DNA from 3 places in the Paenibacillus sp. FSL R5-0912 genome. Region 1 is predicted to be linked to each of the others. Evidence: riboswitches for the same ligand, from Rfam matches in the RefSeq annotation. Region 1 holds a riboswitch; each other region holds the start of a gene.
What was found. A riboswitch is a leader RNA that binds a small molecule or an ion and turns the genes downstream of it on or off. The one in region 1 is predicted to bind cobalamin.
Positions count from the first base shown of each region.

Region 1 (6,351 bases):
ACCTCCAGCTCGAAGGCTTCATCAGCGTGTTCCGCCAGCTGAACGGCAGAAATACGTGGACGCTCCACGCGCGCAGATGTTGCCAGACTTAACCCCGCAGCCTCCTCCGTCCGTCCCCCGTCAGTTGGAGCCATACTCTCTAACACCAATCGTTCTACCCGTCCGGTTTCACCGGCAGTTGCACTCGGTGTCATAGCTCCATCTATCCGCCCCGCCTCAGCGCCCACACTCTCCACCCCTGCCCCTTCAGACCGCCCCGCCTCAGCCGCAGCCAGCGACCAAGGCTCGGCCGCAGGGCGCAGCCGCTCATGCGGCTTCAGCGCCTGCGTCTGCGCGCCAAGATTGTACTTGCGCTCGTATCCGCGCGGCGTAACCATCAGACCCTCGTAGACCACCGTCGCCGAGTTGCCGACGATAACCGTAGAGAGCATGCCGATCTCATGCTCCAGCATCTCCTGCAGCGTAGTGACGATCGTCTGCTGACGGTCACGGTAGGCGCTTTTGACAATGCCGACCGGCGTGGAAGGATCACGGTAACGCAGCAGGATATTGCGCGCTTCTTCAATCTGCCGCGTCCGCTTGCCGCTGCGCGGGTTATAGAAGGCGATCACGAAATCCGCGGCGCCCGCCGCTTCTACACGCGCGGCAATGCTCTCCCACGGGGTAAGATGATCGCTCAGGCTGATTGTGCAGGAATCATGCATAACCGGCGCTCCCAGCAGGGAAGAACAGGACTGAATCGCTGATATTCCGGGGATCACCTCGACCTCTACTCCGTCAGCCCGGTTCCAGCCCCGTTCAATCAGCACCTCGTAGACCAGCCCCGCCATGCCGTATACACCGGCATCGCCGCTGGATATTACGGCAATGGTCTGACCAGCCTCGGCTCTGCGGACGGCCTCCTGCGCCCGGCTGACCTCTTCGGTCATACCAGTGCCGACAATCTCCTGATGCCGCAGCAGCGGTTTGATCAGCTCCACATAAGTGTTGTAGCCGATTACAGCCTCACTCTCCTCGAGAGCAGCCAGCGCCCGGCCGGTAATATGCTCCAGCGCTCCGGGACCGAAGCCGATAATGAGCAGCTTTCCTTGTTTCTTCATTCTTCTTCCCCCGTTCGTGAATGCCTGTATTAACTATTCAGCAGCCTGTTTAGTACGGATTTGAAATCTCCCGCCGTGCGGGGAGCCGGCCGGCCGGCGGTGAGCCGTGCAGGCAGGCTGTACCACAAGTCGGCCAGCAGCGGCAGATCAAGGCCGATGGCCTGCAATTCTTCCGCCCCGGCAAAAATCTCCTCAGGCGTCCCCTCAGCCCGGCACCTCCCCTGATCCAGTACGATAATCCAGTCCGCCCAGCGGTACGCCAAGTTCATATCATGCGTAGTCATAACTATGGTTGTGCCTTTTTCATGTATAAGGTCAAGACCCTGCAGCATCTGTGTCTCAGATAACGGGTCCAGATACGAGGTCGGCTCATCCAGCAGGATCAGCTCCGGCTCCATCGCCATTACTCCGGCGAGTGCGGTGCGTTTTTTCTGCCCCAGACTAAGCTGGTGAACCGGTTTGTCACTCAGCTCCGTCAGGTTCAGCAGTTCCATGACACTGCGGCAGCGCTCAGCTATTGCGGCTTCGTCCATCCCCGTTCCCCGCAGCCCGAAGGACACGTCCTCCAGAGGCGAGCTCAATATGAGCTGCTGCTCCGGGTCCTGAAAAACAAGGCCCACGCTTCGCCGCAGCGCAGCCAGCTCTTTTTTGGCATAGGACAATGTCTTACCTCCCTGCTGAACCGTACCCTTCTGTGGACGCAGAATGCCGACAGCATGCAGGAACAGGGTCGATTTGCCCGAACCATTATGGCCGAGCACCGCCGTTTTGCGGCCTTTGGGAATGGAGAGGGTTAGTTCACGCAGCGCGGCTTCCTTCGTATCCGGGTAATGAAACACCACCCCGTCAAAAGCCAGACTATATTCCATGTCCATGGCGTACTCCTCTAATGTGATTTGGCAAATCGAAATTGGATAAATGTTGTATGTTTTACAGCTTTGATACCTAGATACACCGGCCTTCGGGGGGAGTGTTGTATGAAATACAAGAATTGTCCCGTGAAGCCACTTGGAGGAGACGAAATGCTGCCTCTTGTGCAACAATCTTGGAATACATCCGATATATCGGGGAAATTGTTGTACTTTGGGCATGATTTCAAAAAAGCCAGCAGCTTTCCTGCACTAAAATCTTAATTTCAACCGCTCAGCCACAGCCAAAGCTGCGCCAGCGCCAGCACAGCGATCCCCGCATACGCCCGGACCGCATAACGCCGCGGCACAGGCCGCGCGGTATACGGCGGCAGAATGATCTCCCCCGTGAACCCGCGGGTCAGCAGCCCCTGCGATAATCCGTAATAACGGTGCATCGTATTGCCGAAGAGGGCGCCAGCCATGGCCGCCGTCTCCCGCAGCCTGGCCTTGTACCCTCTCCGGCCGCCGCGCAGCCTCCGGGCCAGCATCAGTCCGTGCGCTGCATCATTCAGCAGGAACAGGAAGCGGTACATGATCAGCATCAGCTCCAGCACAATCTGCGGCATACGCAGTCTGCGGAGCACTTGCAGCAGCTCACTGAACGGCGTGGTGAACATCAGGAAGAAGCAGCAGCTTGTGCAGGCAGAGACCCTAACCAGCAGTTCAGCGGCCCGTTCCAGTCCTGCAGCTGTGATATACACCGGAAGAGGCTGCCCCGAAATCCGGAATACGCCAGCTTCCCCGGCAGCGGGGTGGCCGAATTCCACGAGCAGTGCCGGGACACTAAGGCCATAGAACAGCAGCGCCGTACCAAACAGCAGCAAATAGGCGCGATAGGGAATTTTGGCATGCAGGATGCACCATGACATCATCCACAGCGTAATCACAATCTGCAGCACCGGATCCACGGTATAGGAGAGCAGGAACATCAGTGCCGCGAACGAGCTTTTCCACATGGGAGACAGCTGCCTTAAGGCATTATTATAAGAAAGGACATCAATTCGTCTGATCACTTGCTGATGCTGTTCTGCTTCGCCTGGCCTTGTTTCCCTTTCAGCAGCCCCAGTGAATATCCGATCACTCCGGCGCCAATCGCCGCCTGTAATGCGAACAGCATACTCTCCGTCTCACCCGGGATTTCGGTCAGCGGCTTGAACCAGGGTTCATATTCCGGGTTAATCTCTGTGATCACACTCTCGGCAGCATCATCGGCCCCGCCGAACTCCCCTTCTACGAACAACAGCGGCAGCACACACAACAGAACAACGGCCAGCAGCATCAACCCATTTTTCCATTTATTGCTCATTATGCATTTCCCCCTTTAACCTTGCGTTTCAGGAGCGACATTTCATTCGGACTGTACGATTTCAGCCAGTTCCACAATAATACGGTCAGCAGCCCTTCGCTGATGGCCAGCGGAATCTGCGTTACGGCAAAGATCCCCCCGAATTTGAGAAAAGACGCCAGAACCCCGCCATCCCCAGCCGGAAAAGCCACCGCAAGCTGGACGGAAGTCACTACATAAGTCATCAGGTCGGCAACCGCCGCCGCACAGAATAAGGCCAGCTTCTCTCGGTCCGGCAGCTTCATCAACAGCTTATAGACTGCATATCCGGCAAAAGGCCCCGCGACCGCCATCGAGAACGCATTCGCCCCGAGTGTAGTGATTCCCCCGTGCGCCAGAAGCAGCGCCTGAAACAACAGCACAATCGAGCCGATCACGCCCATCGGCAGCGGCCCCAGCATTACAGCACCAAGCCCTGTACCCGTAGGATGAGAGCTGCTTCCGGTAACGGAAGGCATTTTGAGCGCCGATAGAACGAACGTGAACGCCCCTGCCAGACCGAGCAGCAGCTTCAGCTCCGGATTCTCCTTGGTCATCGATCTAAGCCTGATAATCCCGAGCACAAAGAACGGTAAAAACGCCACCCACCAGAACACAGCCCAGCCTACCGGCAGAAACCCTTCCATAATGTGCATAGCCTGGGCCGTCCCAGGTTCATTCAGCAAAAAGAACACTGTAAATCCGGCAATCAGCGCCGCAAAACTCCAAAATCCGCGTTTCTTCATTTGTCAGCCTCCACGTTTCTTAAATATGGCAAACCAAAAAACTCCCGCCCTTCTGGGTGGGAGTGTATGTACGCAGGTATGATTCGATAGAGAGCACTGCCGTGCGCCAGCAAAGGGCTCTGCACCCGGTCGCTCCGCATGGTCCGCTCAACGCTGTGTCTGCATAACATTGAGCCGGCTCTGATCTTGATCTTCAAGATTCCCTCCGGTTCTACAGGGGCACATCGCCTCATCTTATTAACCTATCCGTACACCGCTCCTATCCGCGTAGAGTCGTGGTGTGTGTAATCAAGGTAGGTCTCCTGGCTTGGAATACGGGCGCTGCATCCTTCGTCTTCCCCGGGATCTCCCCAAGTGACATCATGAAGTTCAGCTCTTCCTTACAGTGGCGGGACCGCTCGGGACTTGCACCCGATTCCCTGTTATCCCTTGCCTGATCCGGCAAGAGCACCTTGTTACATCGCTAATCCATCCTACATCATAGCGGAACAGGCTCTGCATGTCTGTGATAAAATTGGAGAGGCTGCGAGGCGCAGTATTCATTTGCTTGTTAGGCAATATTCATTTGCTTGTAAGAATATCATTTGAGTAATATAATTATTAACTATATAACCTGAACGTGGAGGCAGCACATGAAACTTGATCTAACCGAACAATCTTTACCCGTGTATGAAGCGTTATCCAGCGCTGTGCGCCTGCAGATGCTGCGGCTGCTGTCCGAACAGCCTATGAACGTCAAGGAACTGGCCGGGGCGCTGAAGCTCAGCAGTGCCATTATGACGATGCATGTGCGCAAGCTGGAAGCTGCCGGACTGATCCGCAGCCACATGGCTCCCGGGCGCAGCGGACTGCAGAAGATTTGTACACTGGCCGCCGAGAGTGCTGAGATTATTTTCCCCGGACAAGCCAGAACACAGCGCAGAGGCTACCGTAAGGAAATACCCGTGGGCCACTACTCTGATTTCCAGATTGAACCGACCTGCGGATTATCTACCACCGAGCGGGTAATCGGCAACTTTGACGATCCGCGGTATTTCTGGGATCAGGAGCGGGTGAATGCAGGCATCCTGTGGTTCGGCAAAGGATTCGTGGAATATAAAATCCCGAACTTCCTGCTGTCCAGCCAGAATCCTGAGGAACTGGTCATCACCATGGAGATTGCCTCCGAAGCCCCGTCCATCAATAATAACTGGCCCTCCGACATCACCTTCACACTGAACGGACAGCGGCTTGGATTCTGGACCAGCCCCGGCGACTACGGGGACAGCCCGGGCAAATACACTCCTTCCTGGTGGCCTGCGCTCACCAACCAATATGGACTGCTTAAGCAGCTGCGGATTACTCCGGCGGGCACATTCATGGACGGTCAGAAGCTGTCAGAGGTTACGCTGGATCAGGTCAGTATCCGTGATAAACAGTGGACGTTCAAGGTTTCTGTGGAAGACGATGCGGAGCATATCGGTGGTCTTACCTTGTTCGGCAAGGGATTCGGCAACTACAACGAGGATCTGGTCTTTGAACTCTTTTATACAGATGCTGTTGAAGCGTCGGCAAATACCAGCCGGACGGAAGGACCCGGACAGGATTAGACAACAAACAGCGGCAGCAGGAGACCTTAAGATCAGGTCCCCCGCTGCCGCTGTTGCGGTTACGGTATTATTACTAGAGACAGCCATGCGGTTTAATCAGTCACAGGCTGCCACAAGCCGCCGCCCGGCAGCGGACAGCCGCGTGCCTTCAGCCGGGCCACGACCGGTATAATGCAGCCGCAGGCCGTGCAGGTCACGCCATCCTGCAGCTTAGGACAAGCTCTGCATAGAGCAACCCGCTCGGCATAGACTTCATCCGGGGCAGTGTTCCCCGGATTGAACATCGAAGAGGCCAGAATCCGGGCAATCTGCGCTTCCGTCACCTTGTACTCCTCCCGGCATCCCTTGCAGGCTGAAGTGGTTGTCATGCTGCTGTTCTCCTTACGCTTCCGGAGTAATTTCCAGTACAGTTACCGACATTGGCGGCAGAGTAACCGTCAGCGTATCTCCTTCAAGCTTGAAGCCGTTGAACGGCTGCGGTGTTACAGCTTCCGGCTGCTCGAAGGTATTGTGGGCATCGATGGAAGACCCGGCAAGTGTTGTGCCGCTTACGGCCGCTGACAGTCCAGCCAGTCCGCGCAGCTCCAGCGGCAATACTGCCGGTGCAGCGTGATTCAGGTTGCACAGGCTGACATGAATCACGCCCTCTGCTGTTACGGAAGCTGAAGCAGATACTTCAGG
Region 1 is NZ_CP009282.1:2,188,499-2,194,849, reverse strand. It holds partial or broken gene cobJ (precorrin-3B C(17)-methyltransferase) at 1-1,100, opposite strand, end outside; gene R50912_RS09230 (energy-coupling factor ABC transporter ATP-binding protein) at 1,130-1,975, opposite strand; gene cbiQ (cobalt ECF transporter T component CbiQ) at 2,236-3,024, opposite strand; gene R50912_RS09220 (energy-coupling factor ABC transporter substrate-binding protein) at 3,021-3,317, opposite strand; gene R50912_RS09215 (energy-coupling factor ABC transporter permease) at 3,317-4,081, opposite strand; cobalamin riboswitch at 4,357-4,551, opposite strand; gene R50912_RS09210 (ArsR/SmtB family transcription factor) at 4,714-5,670, shown strand; gene R50912_RS09205 (DUF6171 family protein) at 5,763-6,038, opposite strand; gene R50912_RS09200 (alpha-N-arabinofuranosidase) at 6,052-6,351, opposite strand, start outside.

Region 2 (6,351 bases), 1.6 Mb from region 1:
AATGCAAAAAACGCCCTCATCCATGGGACGAGGAGCGTCAGCTCGCGGTGCCACCCAGGTTGACCCCATTCCGGTAAAACAGCTGTAAAGCGCGGAATAAGGCCCTCTTTGGTCTTCGCGGTAACGGGCGAAACCCGGTAAACTTAGGGAACAGGAAGCTGCTCCGGTCGCAGACGCCTCGCGGTTGGATGCCGGTCATTGGCCTGGTCGGGATATAGGTTTGCCGTTTATTATAACCAGAGAAGGGCCGGGTTGCAAGTGCAAAGGAGGTTTGACAATATTCCTCGTACTCTGCTAGGATTATTAATAATTTAAAGTATTTGTGTCCGGCACAACAGCCCGGCATATCTTATAAAAGCGGACGGAAGAGGTGCGGAAGTGGCCAAAATTGTGGTAATTAACGGAACGCCATCCCTGGTCTCCCGAATCAATGCGGTGATCGAATACGCGGAGGGGGATCTGCGGGAACGCGGGTTTGAAGTGGAACGGATTAATGTAGCGGAGCTTCCGGCGGAGGATCTGATTCACACCAGGTTTGAGAGCGAAGCCATCGTCAAAGCGAATGGACTGGTGGCCGAAGCGGATGCGGTAATCGTCGTCAGTCCAGTGTACAAAGCTTCTTATACGGGAGTGCTGAAGACCTTCCTGGACCTGGTTCCGCAAAAAGGGCTGGCCGGCAAAATCGTGCTGCCGCTCTTCATGGGCGGCAGCCTCGCCCATCTGCTCGCGATCGACTATGCACTGAAGCCGGTGCTGTCTGTGCTGGGCGCCCGGCATATTCTTGGCGGAGTCTATGCGGTAGACTCGCAGGCTGTGCGCAACGACCAGGGTGTCGTTGAACTGGCCGAGGAGCTGAAGCTGCGGCTGAACAGCGTACTGGAAGAGCTGGCGGATGAGACAGCGCATAAGGCAGCGCGTAAAGCGGAGCTCTAGGCGGCTATGTCATTGTCAGGGCAGCGTCAAGTATATAATCTGCTTAGAAATATAAAAGGGTACTAAACCACCGGAATGCGGTAGTTTAGTACCCTTTTTAAATATACTAAGGTATTTGTCCTGGGGGAGCTTATCCCCTTTGAAAGCTTAGCGCAGGCTCCCAAAGTATAACCGTATCTCCGGCAAGACTTGCCGGGATATCTATAATCCGCTGGTTGCTGCTTCCCCGGTAAGGGAGAGTAGTGTCTTTGAGTTCCTCTACAAACCGTCCGTCAATAACCACCTGGCACAGGGCCAGCAGATTCCATTCCGGCGAGCCGGGGGAAGCTGTCAGCTCCTCGTACGTATAACCGGTATAGATCCAGACCGGGAAACCCGGCAGCTCGGCGCGGAGCTCATGGATGAAGTCCGCCGCACCCTCTGCCGAGAAAAAAGGGTCCCCGCCTGCCAGAGTCAAGCCGTCCAACAGCGGATTATCTGCTATCTCGGTGATAATCTCGCGCCTGCGCTCCGGAGTAAAGACCTCTCCGTAATTGAAGTTCCAGGTCTTCGGGTTGAAGCATCCGGGGCAGCGGTGGCGGCATCCGCTGAAGAAGAGAACCGCCCGCAATCCCTCGCCTTCATTGATCGACTCCGGATAATATCCGCAGATGTTCATAGATGCTTAACGCGGTCCCGTACTTCGGCTTGCTTGGCGGCATTGAAGCGGGTCTGATAGTCGCCGGTCAGATATCCGGTTACCCGGCGCAGCCGGCGGATATGTGTTGTATCTTCATGAGCGCCGCAGGACGGGCAGTTCGTGCCGATCACACCTTCGTGGCCGCAGCCGGAGCAGCGGTCAATCGGGTGGTTGATGCTGAAATAGCTGATGTCCTGCTCCAGCGCGTATTTGATGATTTTGACGAATGCTGCAGGGTTGCTGCGGGCATTGCCGTTCAGCTCTACATAAGAGATCGCTCCGGCGTTGCAATATTCATGGAAAGGAGCTTCCAGGCTAATCTTCTTGGCTGCGCTCAGGTCGTAATAGACCGGAATGTGGAATGAATTCGTATAGTATTCCCGGTCCGTTACACCCGGGATGGAACCGAGAACCTTGCGGTCTATCTTGGTGAATTTGCCGGAGAGACCTTCGGCAGGCGTGGCGAATAGAGTAATGTTCAGATTCAGCTGCTCGCTCTTGCGGTCGCAGTATTCGCGCATGTGGCGGACAATAGCCACTGCCTTGGCGTGGACTTCCATATCTTCGCCATGGTGTTTGCCGTACATAGCCTTCATGCACTCGGCCATACCGATGAACCCAAGGGACAGGCTACCGTGCTTCAGCAGTTCACCTACGCTGTCTTCCGGTGCAAGCTGTTCGCCGCCTTCCCAGACGCCTTCACGCATCATGAAATCGGAGGCTTTGGCTTTCTGGGAAGCCTGAATGCGGAACCGGTGCAGCAGGCCATCCAGCGCAACGTCCATATAATGATTAAGATCTTCGAAGAAGCCTTCCTCGTCAGCGGCAAGGCGACGGCCGGTTACTGTGCCGTAGGCTAGTCCCAAACGTACGAGGTTAAGCGTGTTGAATGAAAGATTGCCCTTGCCGGAGCAGTGGTTGCGTCCGAAGCGGTCACCCAGAACACGTGTCCGGCAGCCCATGGTGGCAAATTCAGTATCCGGATTGGCTGGATCGTAGTACTGCATATTCAGCGGAGCATCCAGATTGGCGAAGTTCGGATACAGTCGGCGTGCAGAGCACTCTGCTGCTTTCACGAACAGCTCATAGTTAGGATCACCAGGCTGCTGGTTGACACCCTGTTTGCATTTGAAGATCTGAATCGGGAACACCGGTGTTTCTCCGCTGCCAAGCCCGTTCATTGTAGCAGTTAACAGGGAGCTGATCACCAGCTGGCCTTCCGGAGAGGTGCAGGTTCCGTAGTTGATGCTGGTAAAAGGAATCTGGCCGCCGGAGCGGCTGGACATGGTATTCAGGTTATGTACCATACTCTCCGCGGCTTGAAGCGTTTCAATTTCTGTCTCTTTCAGGGCGAAACGGAAGGCACGCGGATACTTCTCTTCCAGATCGCTGCGGGTCATAGTAACCTCGCCGAGCGCTTCTCCGGCGGTACCTTCCTCGAAATATTCCATTCCTTTGCGGAACAGCTTGGCGAAGGATTTAGTGACATAAGGCGCGAGATCGTAATCCAGCTTGTTGGCGGATACGCCGCCGTACTGGGCATTTTGCTGGGACTGGAAAATAATCGCCACCAGCGACATAGCCGTCATAATCGAATTCGGAGGGCGGACGCTTCCGTTGCCGGTATTGAAGCCTTCGCGGAGCAGACGTTCAAACGGGATGAAGATGCAGTTGGTTGTTCCGATGGCATATTGATCCAGGTCGTGTACATATACAACATTATCTTCAATAGCCTGCACGAGCTGTGGCGGCATCGTGAAATTGCGTGCGTACCACTTGGAATATTCACTACCGAATTTGCTCATCTTGCCGGAGAAGCTCTCCCCGTTCAAGTTGGCATTCTCGCGCAGCAGATCCAAATCCCGGCTGTCGATAATATCCCGTCCCAAATGAATAACTTCTTCCAAAAGAACCTCCTGTACAGCTTGTCCTTCGTTATATCGTTTCTCCAGCAGCGTCATTGTATAGCTCTCTCCTCTCGGTATCATAAGCGTGAAGCATGTGCTCCAAGACATCAGTAAAAAGACATCTCCAGCCGGGAAGGCGGGAAATGCCCGAATGCGTAATGCAAATATCCGGAAGCGGAAATTTGCCGGTGGTCTTTGTGAAATATACGTAAAGGGGTATAGGGCTTGTTGTCTATGCTTATGTATAACCCGTTCTTGTACATTCCGCAGAAGCCGATACCTGAGAACGATACTCTATCGTCCTCAGGTATCGGCAGCCTCTGGCCCGATTAACGGAAAGGCTAACTCTGCTCGTGCAGGCCGCATGCGGGCACCTCGCCTGTTCCTCGCAGGAGTCTGAATGGTGCCACAGAAACAGGCAGGTCTCCTGGCTTCCGGTATGCCCTCCGGCGCCTTCCCGAGGGGCCTCGCAGCCCCTTAGTGGCTTGTTGCCGGTGGATGCTGCTCCAGCGGCATCTGGCGGCTGGAACATCCGGTTACAGTGGCGGGACCGCAGCGGTTTTGCACCGCGTTTCCCTATTAAGTCTCCTCTCGATTGAGAGAGTGAAACACCTGTTTCTACTATATTTTGTTGTTGTTTAATAAACGTAACTCAATATATTGTGTTTGTAAATGTTTTTTTACAATCCCGCGCGGGGAGCGGGTTCCGCAGGTTTACTCACAGATGATCCACAGTTAGTCCACAGGTAATCCACAACTTTCCTGTGGATATGGCCTTAAATGAGTCATAAATTGTCCCAAAAGATGCCACAAAGACTCCATAAATAGAGTGCGTCTAATCCTGGTAATTTTACGGGGGAGATAGTAATAGAGAGGGGGGTCTGTGGTTATTTGTGGGAGGGGCGCTGAAGGGTTACAATTAAGGAGTAAGGAAAGAGGAGACTCATCAAACTTGCAGGAGGGATTTCATAATGGCGATTGGTGAAGTGACCGTTATTCCGATTGGCACTGGCAGTACCAGTCTCAGCAGCTATGTGGCCGATATGCAGCGTGTGCTGCAGACCGTGGAGGGGATTACCTATGAGCTTACTTCGATGGGGACTATTATTGAAGGACCGGTTGCACGGATTCTGTCTGCAGTAGAAGCGCTGCATGAGTCGCCTTTTACTTCAGGAGCACAGAGAGTATCTACCTCGCTTAAAATTGATGACCGTCGTGACAAGTCTTCTACGAGCCGCAGCAAGCTGGAATCCGTGGAACGTAAGCTGCAAGGAGAGTAAGGAGTACCTGTAGTTGTAATCAGATTCAACCTATAAGGAGCGGATCTTTCATGGCAAAGGCCTCACAGCAAATCGGAATTCAAATGTACACACTGCGTGACCAGACAGAGCGCGATTTCCTGGGTACACTGGGCAAAGTGGCGGAGATGGGATACCAGGCGGTAGAATTCGCCGGTTATTTCGGCGTGTCTGCAGGAGAACTGCGCCGTACATTGGACCGGTTGGGTCTTGCTGCGCCTTCGGCGCATGTGGGCCTGGATTTCAGCAGTCTGGATAACATGGAACGGGCGTTAGCCAAAGAAATTGAATATGCGAAGGAACTTGGACTACAATATATGATCACCCCTTCGGCACCGCTTCCGCAGAACCCCTCGATGGAAGATGTGACGGCGGTGATTCCCTTCTTGGAGAAGGCCTCCGCGATGGTCCGTGCAGCAGGCCTGCAGTACGGGTATCACAACCATGATTATGAATTTGCGGAGGTAGACGGCAAAGCAGTCATCGATATATGGCTGGGGCAGATTCCTGCTGAGCATATGTTTGCCGAGTTTGATCTGGGGTGGGTATACAGGGGCGGGGCCCGGCCGATTGACTATGTCTCGCGTTATGCCGGGCGTGTTCCGCTGGTCCACATTAAGGATTTCGGGGCAAATAATGAAGAGACTGACCTCGGGAAAGGGCAGGTTGATTTCGCTAGCGTCTTCGACAAGGCAGAGGAAAGCGGAATTCTGTATTATATAGTAGAGCAAGAGGCTTATGCCGTGTCGTCGCTGGAGAGTGCTAAGCAGGCGCTGGAATATTTCCGCGGGTTGGGGCTTATGCAGGGATAGGAAGAGGTAATAGTCAAAAAGGGTTGCGTTTTCTGCTGAAAGAGTTATAATATTTTTTGTTTGGCAGGGGCAATCCTTTTAAGCTGGTGTAGCTCAGGGGTAGAGCAACGCACTCGTAATGCGTAGGCCGGGGGTTCAATTCCCTTCACCAGCATCCGTAAGAACTCAATAGTGGCGCGGCTTTCCGGGGTTTTGGGGGTCGCGTTTTTTTATTTATTCATCCGATCGTCTACCGGCCCGATGCTTGCTTATGCTTAATACAGAATGCAGGACTAAAATGAAATCAATCTTATTAAACGATTTATATGTTATTCCTAGAGCCTATTTTGTTTATGAGAGGAGGCACTTGTATGAAGTGTCTGACGATTCGCCAGCCTTGGGCAACCTTAATTGAGCTGGGTGAAAAACAGATCGAGACCCGTTCCTGGCCGACGGCTTACCGGGGAGAATTAGCCATCCATGCCGGTATGCAGGTAGATAAGGCCATATGCAGGACAGAGCCGTATCAATCGGTGCTTGCCCGGCACGGCTACACGGCGGATAATCTGCCCTCCGGGGTAATCCTTGCGACCAGCCGGCTGGCTGGTTGCTGCGGGGTTACGCCTCAGCAAGCACAGCAGAACTGGCCGGGCGGGAATGAATATGTGTTCGGCGATTATGCAGAAGGCCGGTATGCCTGGAAGCTGGAGGAAGTCGTTGCGCTGGCTCATCCTATACCTGCC
Region 2 is NZ_CP009282.1:552,729-559,079, forward strand. It holds gene ssuE (NADPH-dependent FMN reductase) at 379-933, shown strand; gene nrdG (anaerobic ribonucleoside-triphosphate reductase activating protein) at 1,064-1,591, opposite strand; gene R50912_RS02405 (anaerobic ribonucleoside triphosphate reductase) at 1,588-3,573, opposite strand; cobalamin riboswitch at 3,920-4,150, opposite strand; gene R50912_RS02410 (MTH1187 family thiamine-binding protein) at 4,491-4,799, shown strand; gene R50912_RS02415 (sugar phosphate isomerase/epimerase family protein) at 4,850-5,629, shown strand; tRNA gene R50912_RS02420 (tRNA-Thr) at 5,712-5,783, shown strand; gene R50912_RS02425 (ASCH domain-containing protein) at 5,980-6,351, shown strand, end outside.
Region 2: linked by a shared signal. The riboswitch ahead of R50912_RS02405 (anaerobic ribonucleoside triphosphate reductase) and the one ahead of R50912_RS09215 (energy-coupling factor ABC transporter permease) in region 1 are both predicted to bind cobalamin.

Region 3 (6,351 bases), 1.1 Mb from region 1:
GCCAGCCGGGTACGCATCACTGCAGGCGGTATCCCCAGATTCTCCATAGAGAAGGCCAGCTCATGCCAGACGGTATCCATCACGATCTGCGCATCCGGGTTCTGGAAGACCATTCCGATCTCCCCTGCGGCAACGGCTGCCGGAAGATCGGGCAGGGGCTGCCCTTTAAATGTCAGGCTTCCGCTGAACATGCCTACCGGGGCAAGCTCGCGTTTCAGATGGCGCAGCAGTGTCGTTTTGCCGCCGCCTGACGGACCGCAGAGCACTACGAATTCGCCTTCTTCTATTGTGAACGAGAGCTCATGGAGCGAGTCTCTGTCTTCTTCAGGATAGCGGAAGGATACTTGTTCCGCTTTGAGGATCTCCATAACCATTTCTCCTTTCCTTCAAGACCTGCAGGGAGCAGGACGAACAAACAGAAGCTGCCGTACATCACGGCATCCTGCCAGCTCAAATCCATACTCCTCATCCGGGGATAAATCTCCAGCGTACCGTAGCCCTGCAGCCACAAGAACAGTACAATCATTCCACTGACTATCAGTACCAGCAGAAGCAGCTTATCCTGCCGATCCGGCTTGTATATACTGTACGTGCTGCGTTTGGCAACCCCGTAGCCGCGGGCCGTCATGGAATCTCCGGTCTGCAGCGCTTCCTCCAGCGACCAGGTGAGCAGCACCTTCAGCAGCGTCATGCCGTCTTGCATCCGCTTGCGCAGGCTTCCTGTGCGGACATCCACCCCGCGCAGGCGCTGGATCAGGGTAATCTGGCGCAGCCGCCGCTGGAATAAGGGGACGAACCGGAGCGCCATCAGTGTAAGTAATGCCGTTCTGGGCGCAGCTGCGGCGAACAGGTACATGAATTTATCTGTCGTTACCGTGTAATTGTATGACATGAACCAGATGAAGATTGTCAGCAGTACGGTCATCATTATAAGTCCGTACAGCACAGCCTCCAGCGTAATCGGCTGGTCCAGCCAGTAGAAGAGGATATGCGCCCCCCTGTGCGAGAACAGCGGATTCAGCACTGCAACCGATACCGCCATCAGGAGCATAAAAGGCAGACCGCGCAGCAGCGCCTTCCCCTGGCCCTGCAGCAGCAGCAACGCCAGCAGACCTGCTATTTCCGTGACCAGAAACAACGGATGAAGCCCCAGCAGGGCGAACAGCAGCAGCCCGGCATAATACAGCAGGGCTACAGCAGGATGCATGGACCCGAAGCCGCTGTTCATGGCGCCGCTGCCCCGATATCCTTGCCAAGATCAAGCGTATACAGCCACTCAACCGTATCTCCGGGCTTCATAATCCAGCTGCCGGAAGCCTTGGACGGAAATTCTCCGTTCACCTTATACATCCAGCCGCTCTCTGCCCCGTGATCATATTCGTACAGATTATCAATACCCTCCACATAGGCAAAGGTTTTGCTGCCCTGATATTCCATCTGGATCTTGTGCTGGCGGGTAATCCGCCGCAGCAGTTCCAGCGCAGTCTCATTCTTCTCTATTTCATAAGCCGCCGGGGCCAGAATAACGCCGTGCTCCTCATCTCCAGTAATGGAGAGAGTCACCGTATTCACCGGCGTGGCGGTAGCCGCCGGGGCTTGCGCGGCTGGCGTGGCAGTAGCCGCCGGGGCTGGCGCGGCTGGCTTGGCGGTAGCCGCCGGGGCTGGCACGGCTGGCTTGGCGGTGGCCGCCGGGGATTGTGCGGCGGCACTGCCGGTAGCCGCCGGGGCTTGCGCGGCGGCACTGCCGGTAGCCGCCGGGGCTGGCGCGGCGGCACCGGTGTGGCCGGGCGCCGGCGCGGTTGCAGCCGGCACCGGGGCTTGCGTAACGGGAGCTTGCTCCGTTACGCCGGGGGCGGCTCCGGCTGGCGCTGCGCCGGAGCTGGAAGCTGCCATGCCGTCCGCCGGGGCGGAGGGTATGGCAGTGCCCTCAGGCCGCGGCGTCTGCGCGGCCTGGGAACTGGCGGGCGGCACAGGCCCGCCGCCTGCGGAATCCGGCTGCGCCTTGGAGCAGCCGGCGAGCAGCAGGACAAGCAGGAGCAGGAGCAGCGGATAGAGCCTCGACCTTCTTGATTTCAATAGACTGAACATTTCCTCGAGCACCTCCACAAAAGGGAAAAGAACGGGGGCAGTCAGCCTGTTCCCCGTTCCGTTCAAACACCTTATGATTTCTTAGTGTGACATGAAACAAACTAATCCTGAGCAAAGCACCGTCAGCCAGCCCCTTGGCCGCTGAGCATCCGTCCCGCAACCTGCAGGAGCTTCTCTATCAGCAATCAACCTCTTTGAATACTGGCTGGCACCATACTCTCAGTTTCACCTGCTGTAGCTTTATCAGCATCATTTGCTCTAGCTTAATTAACTAGCTGCAGTAGCCTCGCCTTCCCTAGCGAAACTCCGCAAAATATCCCACCACCGGAACAGTAACTGGATTTTCGGCACTTATTTATGCTATACGGACTTCACTGCCGATTCTAGTTGGATTAATGGCACTTAATTCTGCCCCTAGCCGGGTCATTCACTAATTCAAGCGAGATTAAGTGTTGTTTTTCCAACTACGCCGCCATATCGGGAGATTCACCCGGAATTAAGTGGCATTTATCCACTTGCATATCCCGCCAGCACTTTCGCTTTAGACTGCTTCATGCAAAATCTTGCAGATAATACAACTTAGCTTCATAATCCCTAAAGGGTTCGGGCAGATTGTTGTATGAAATACAAGAATTATCCCGCTACACCCCTTGTCGGAAGAGGAATACTGCCTTTCGTACAACAATTTTCGAATATAGCCGGGATCGTGATGGAAATGTTGTATTATGGGCATGATTTCCAACAGGCAATCGAACTCACACCTCAAAAGCGGGTTGAGATCGTGAAATTCTTGCGCCAGCAGCCTTGAAAATCAAATTAAACTGTGGTGAAGACTAAGCATTATATTCATAGCTTAAGTTCAGCATATATAGCATTTTTCTCTACATGTGCGCAGGATCAAGGCATATCTGAAGATGCGTCTATAAGGAGAATAGCTGGTGTAACCCATCATCCTTCAAAGCTCACCTAAGGCAATCTAACCGCTACAGCAGCGGCCATTTCTCTGGTTACAGCAGTGGCAGGAGCGAATTCGCCGCCGGTACCGCTCATAATTCCAAGTCCGGTTACAGTACGTACCGCCGTTAATGCATAGGCGCTGATCTGGTCTTCATCGGTGAATTTCCCGGTTCCTGCTGCTGCCGAAGCTTCGTCCAGCTTCAAGGCTCTCACGATCATTACAGCCATATCCTGGCGGGTAACGGGGCCGTCCGGTTTGAAGGCTGTGCCTGTTACTCCGCTGACCATTCCCAGTTCCTTCGCTTTGTTCACTGCTCCATAATACCACGCATCCGCCTTAACATCACTGAAACTCTGGGTTGACGATGCCGCAGACGGCTCATTTCCAGTCAATCTCAGCAGCAGTGCCGCAAATTCAGCGCGGGTAATATTCTGCTTCGGTGCGAACACGAGGCTGCTCTCACTGACGCCGTCCATCAGCTTGCGGTCATAGGCCGTATACACGGACTCCAGCGCCCAAGGCGAGATTGACTTCACATCGGTAAAAGCAACACGGTTAGCCGCAGCAGAAGCCACGGTCAGCGGCTGCGAATAGCGGACTACCGCAGGTGTGCTGTCCTTGAGATATCCGGTAACGGTAATTGTATATTTATTCGCTGGCAGGCCGCCGGCAACAACAGCTGAACCCGCAGCATCCGTAACAGCAGTTTTACCGCCGATAGATACCTGAACCCCTGCGGCTGCTGAGGATACCGGGTCGGAAGTGAAGGTCGCTTCATTCCATACCCACTGCTTTTGAGTTACTTTTACAGTAATATCTTGTCCAGGCTGCGGCTGTGCAGGGGAGACCGTCACGGACGCTACCACCTGTGTATTATCCCCGCCATAATAGACAAGCACGCGGTCATTCTCCGCAAGAAGGAAATCACCCATGCCTACACTTGGATAAATCCATGCTCCACCACGCGCTACAACATACATCCATCCGTCATAGCCGCCAAAAGCACCTGCAGTCACGCCGCCAATTCCCGTCACATAATTACCCGCTTCATTGACCAGGGCCACCTTCTTCGCCGCCGCTGCCTTCTCCAGGGCTTGAAGTACATTTCCAGCATATACAGTGCCTTCTGCCAGGGTTCCATTAGGGCCCTCAATGGCAACAGACACACTAACCTGAGGACTTTTCACAGATGAATTGCTAAGATCATAGAGCTTGCTGCCTGTGCTGAAAAGCTTGTAAGCTACCAATGCTTCCAGCGCCTGCTCTGTCGAGAGCTGATTGTAGCTTCCGCCCGCTGTATGAGCGAACCCGCCGCCTGCTGCACTGAAGCTAAGGAGCTTACTGACAAGGTTCACATTGTTTGCGGTATACTCCGCTCCTGCCGGGTCAATCCCAAAGGAAGACAGGCCAATAATGGCTTGAGCGACACTCTCGCTGCTGTCACCATAGCCGCCGTTCTTGTCCTGTGCAGTCGCCAGCCAGGCTGCCGCCCGCTGACCCGCGGTATTGGCTGCCGGATCATCCTTATGTCCTGCCAGCACCGTAAGCACCATCGCTGTCATGTCCGGATCACTAGCCCCCGTAGTCAGGGTGAAGCCTCCGTCAGTATTCTGTTTGGACAGGATCTCAGCCAGCAGTTTCGCCGGCGTCCATTTGGCATTGTCAGGCATAGTATAAGTTCCGGAATCAAGCGCCAGCAGTACGTAGGCTGCGTTGTTCAGCGTCTGGCCGGTAATTTTATCGTTATTGTAGAGCTTCTCAATCAGGTTGTAGCCTGCGACATCCGCCGGATTCCCGCCAAGCGCTCTAACCGCAAGCGTAATCCGCGCATAGTCCGTAGCTCTGGCGTAAACACCCTTGGCTGCGGCTACTTTACTCTCAAGCGCCTTTAAATAACTATCCGGAACCTTGTAGCCCGCCTGCGCAAGGCCGATGGCCTGCCAGTCGGACCGGACTTCGGCCTTCAGCACAAACTCCGAAGTGGCATAGACTGCCTCAGCTACATTAACTGCTGTGCCTGCCGGTTGAGCTGAGGCTGTATTCGCGGCATTCAAGCTTAACTGGGCTGATGCGGTATCACTCTGGGCAAAAGCCTGTCCTGCCGGAGCCACGGATGCCCCCAGAACCGCGAACATCATGACAACGATCAGACCCAGCCGGATAAACTTAGATGATAGATTGTTCTTCATTGCTTGACCTCTTTCTGTGAATAGAATGGTATAGATGAATCCTGCGTCCTCCGCTGATGCGGGTGCAACATAAAGACCGCCCTGTACAGGGCGGCCGGGGAAGGATACAATACATGCGGCTGAAATGAGGATTCCCTACACACAGCCCCTGCTTATATTTGCACCTGTTCCGCATTCTTACCCCCGAAGAATAGAAACAACAACGAAAAAGGCAGGTCTCCTGGCTTACGCATCATTGCTTCCCCCGCCTTCCCATCCGATCATCAGACAGTGGCTTCTCAGGAGTCGCTCCGCATTTACAGTGGCGGGACCGCACCGGACTTACACCGGCCTTCCCTTTTAAGCAGATTACTCTCGTAGAACCAGCATGGCTATCTGTTGCATGACAGCGCCTGTTTCTACGGAAATCCGCACCTTTTTCCAAAGCTTATTAAATTTTAATATTCTCAAACAATCATATCTACTATTCCCCTGTATGTCTATAGACAAGCTGCTTCAATTATAGGCAGACCCTGCCCCTTCCGCACAAAAAAGCCTGAACAACACTTGCCGCATTCTCCCGGCATATCGTGCTGTTCAGGACTTAAATAGTGATTCTTCCGCTTCCGGCAAGAGCCAGAAGCTTGTTGATTGTATTATGTACAACAGAATGGGAATAAAAGACGGCGATAAGGCATTCTGCTGTATTTCATACAATTGATTGTGGAATATACCCCTGATAGGCTCAGAAATCCGAAATCTAATGCATCAAATACAATAGAACGCATAATAGGGCTGATTATTCCGGATTTGAGTGTATAAAATACAATGACCCCTCTGCCAACTTTGGCGGCAGCACCGTTGATGAAATGCCGGACTTCTCTTACATCCGGTTTGGCCAATTCAGGCTCTCACTCAATCATTCCGCATCCGTGTCCGGGCTGGCGGAAGGAGTGGGGTCGGTGCCGGGTGTAGTCTCCGGAGTAGTGCTCGGGGTACTTCCCGGAATGCTCCCCGGACTAGCCTGTGCCTGTAGCTTCAGCGTATAGATTCCGGCGGTGATCATATCATCCGCGGCCAGCTTCGCGCCAGGCTCCAGCTCCACCGTCACTTCATATACGCGCGCAGGGATTCCTG
Region 3 is NZ_CP009282.1:1,084,551-1,090,901, reverse strand. It holds gene R50912_RS33075 (ABC transporter ATP-binding protein) at 1-368, opposite strand, end outside; gene R50912_RS04680 (energy-coupling factor transporter transmembrane component T) at 284-1,228, opposite strand; gene R50912_RS04675 (DUF4430 domain-containing protein) at 1,225-2,088, opposite strand; gene R50912_RS33070 (S-layer homology domain-containing protein) at 3,055-5,235, opposite strand; cobalamin riboswitch at 5,429-5,617, opposite strand; gene R50912_RS04660 (GAP1-N2 domain-containing protein) at 6,134-6,351, opposite strand, start outside.
Region 3: linked by a shared signal. The riboswitch ahead of R50912_RS33070 (S-layer homology domain-containing protein) and the one ahead of R50912_RS09215 (energy-coupling factor ABC transporter permease) in region 1 are both predicted to bind cobalamin.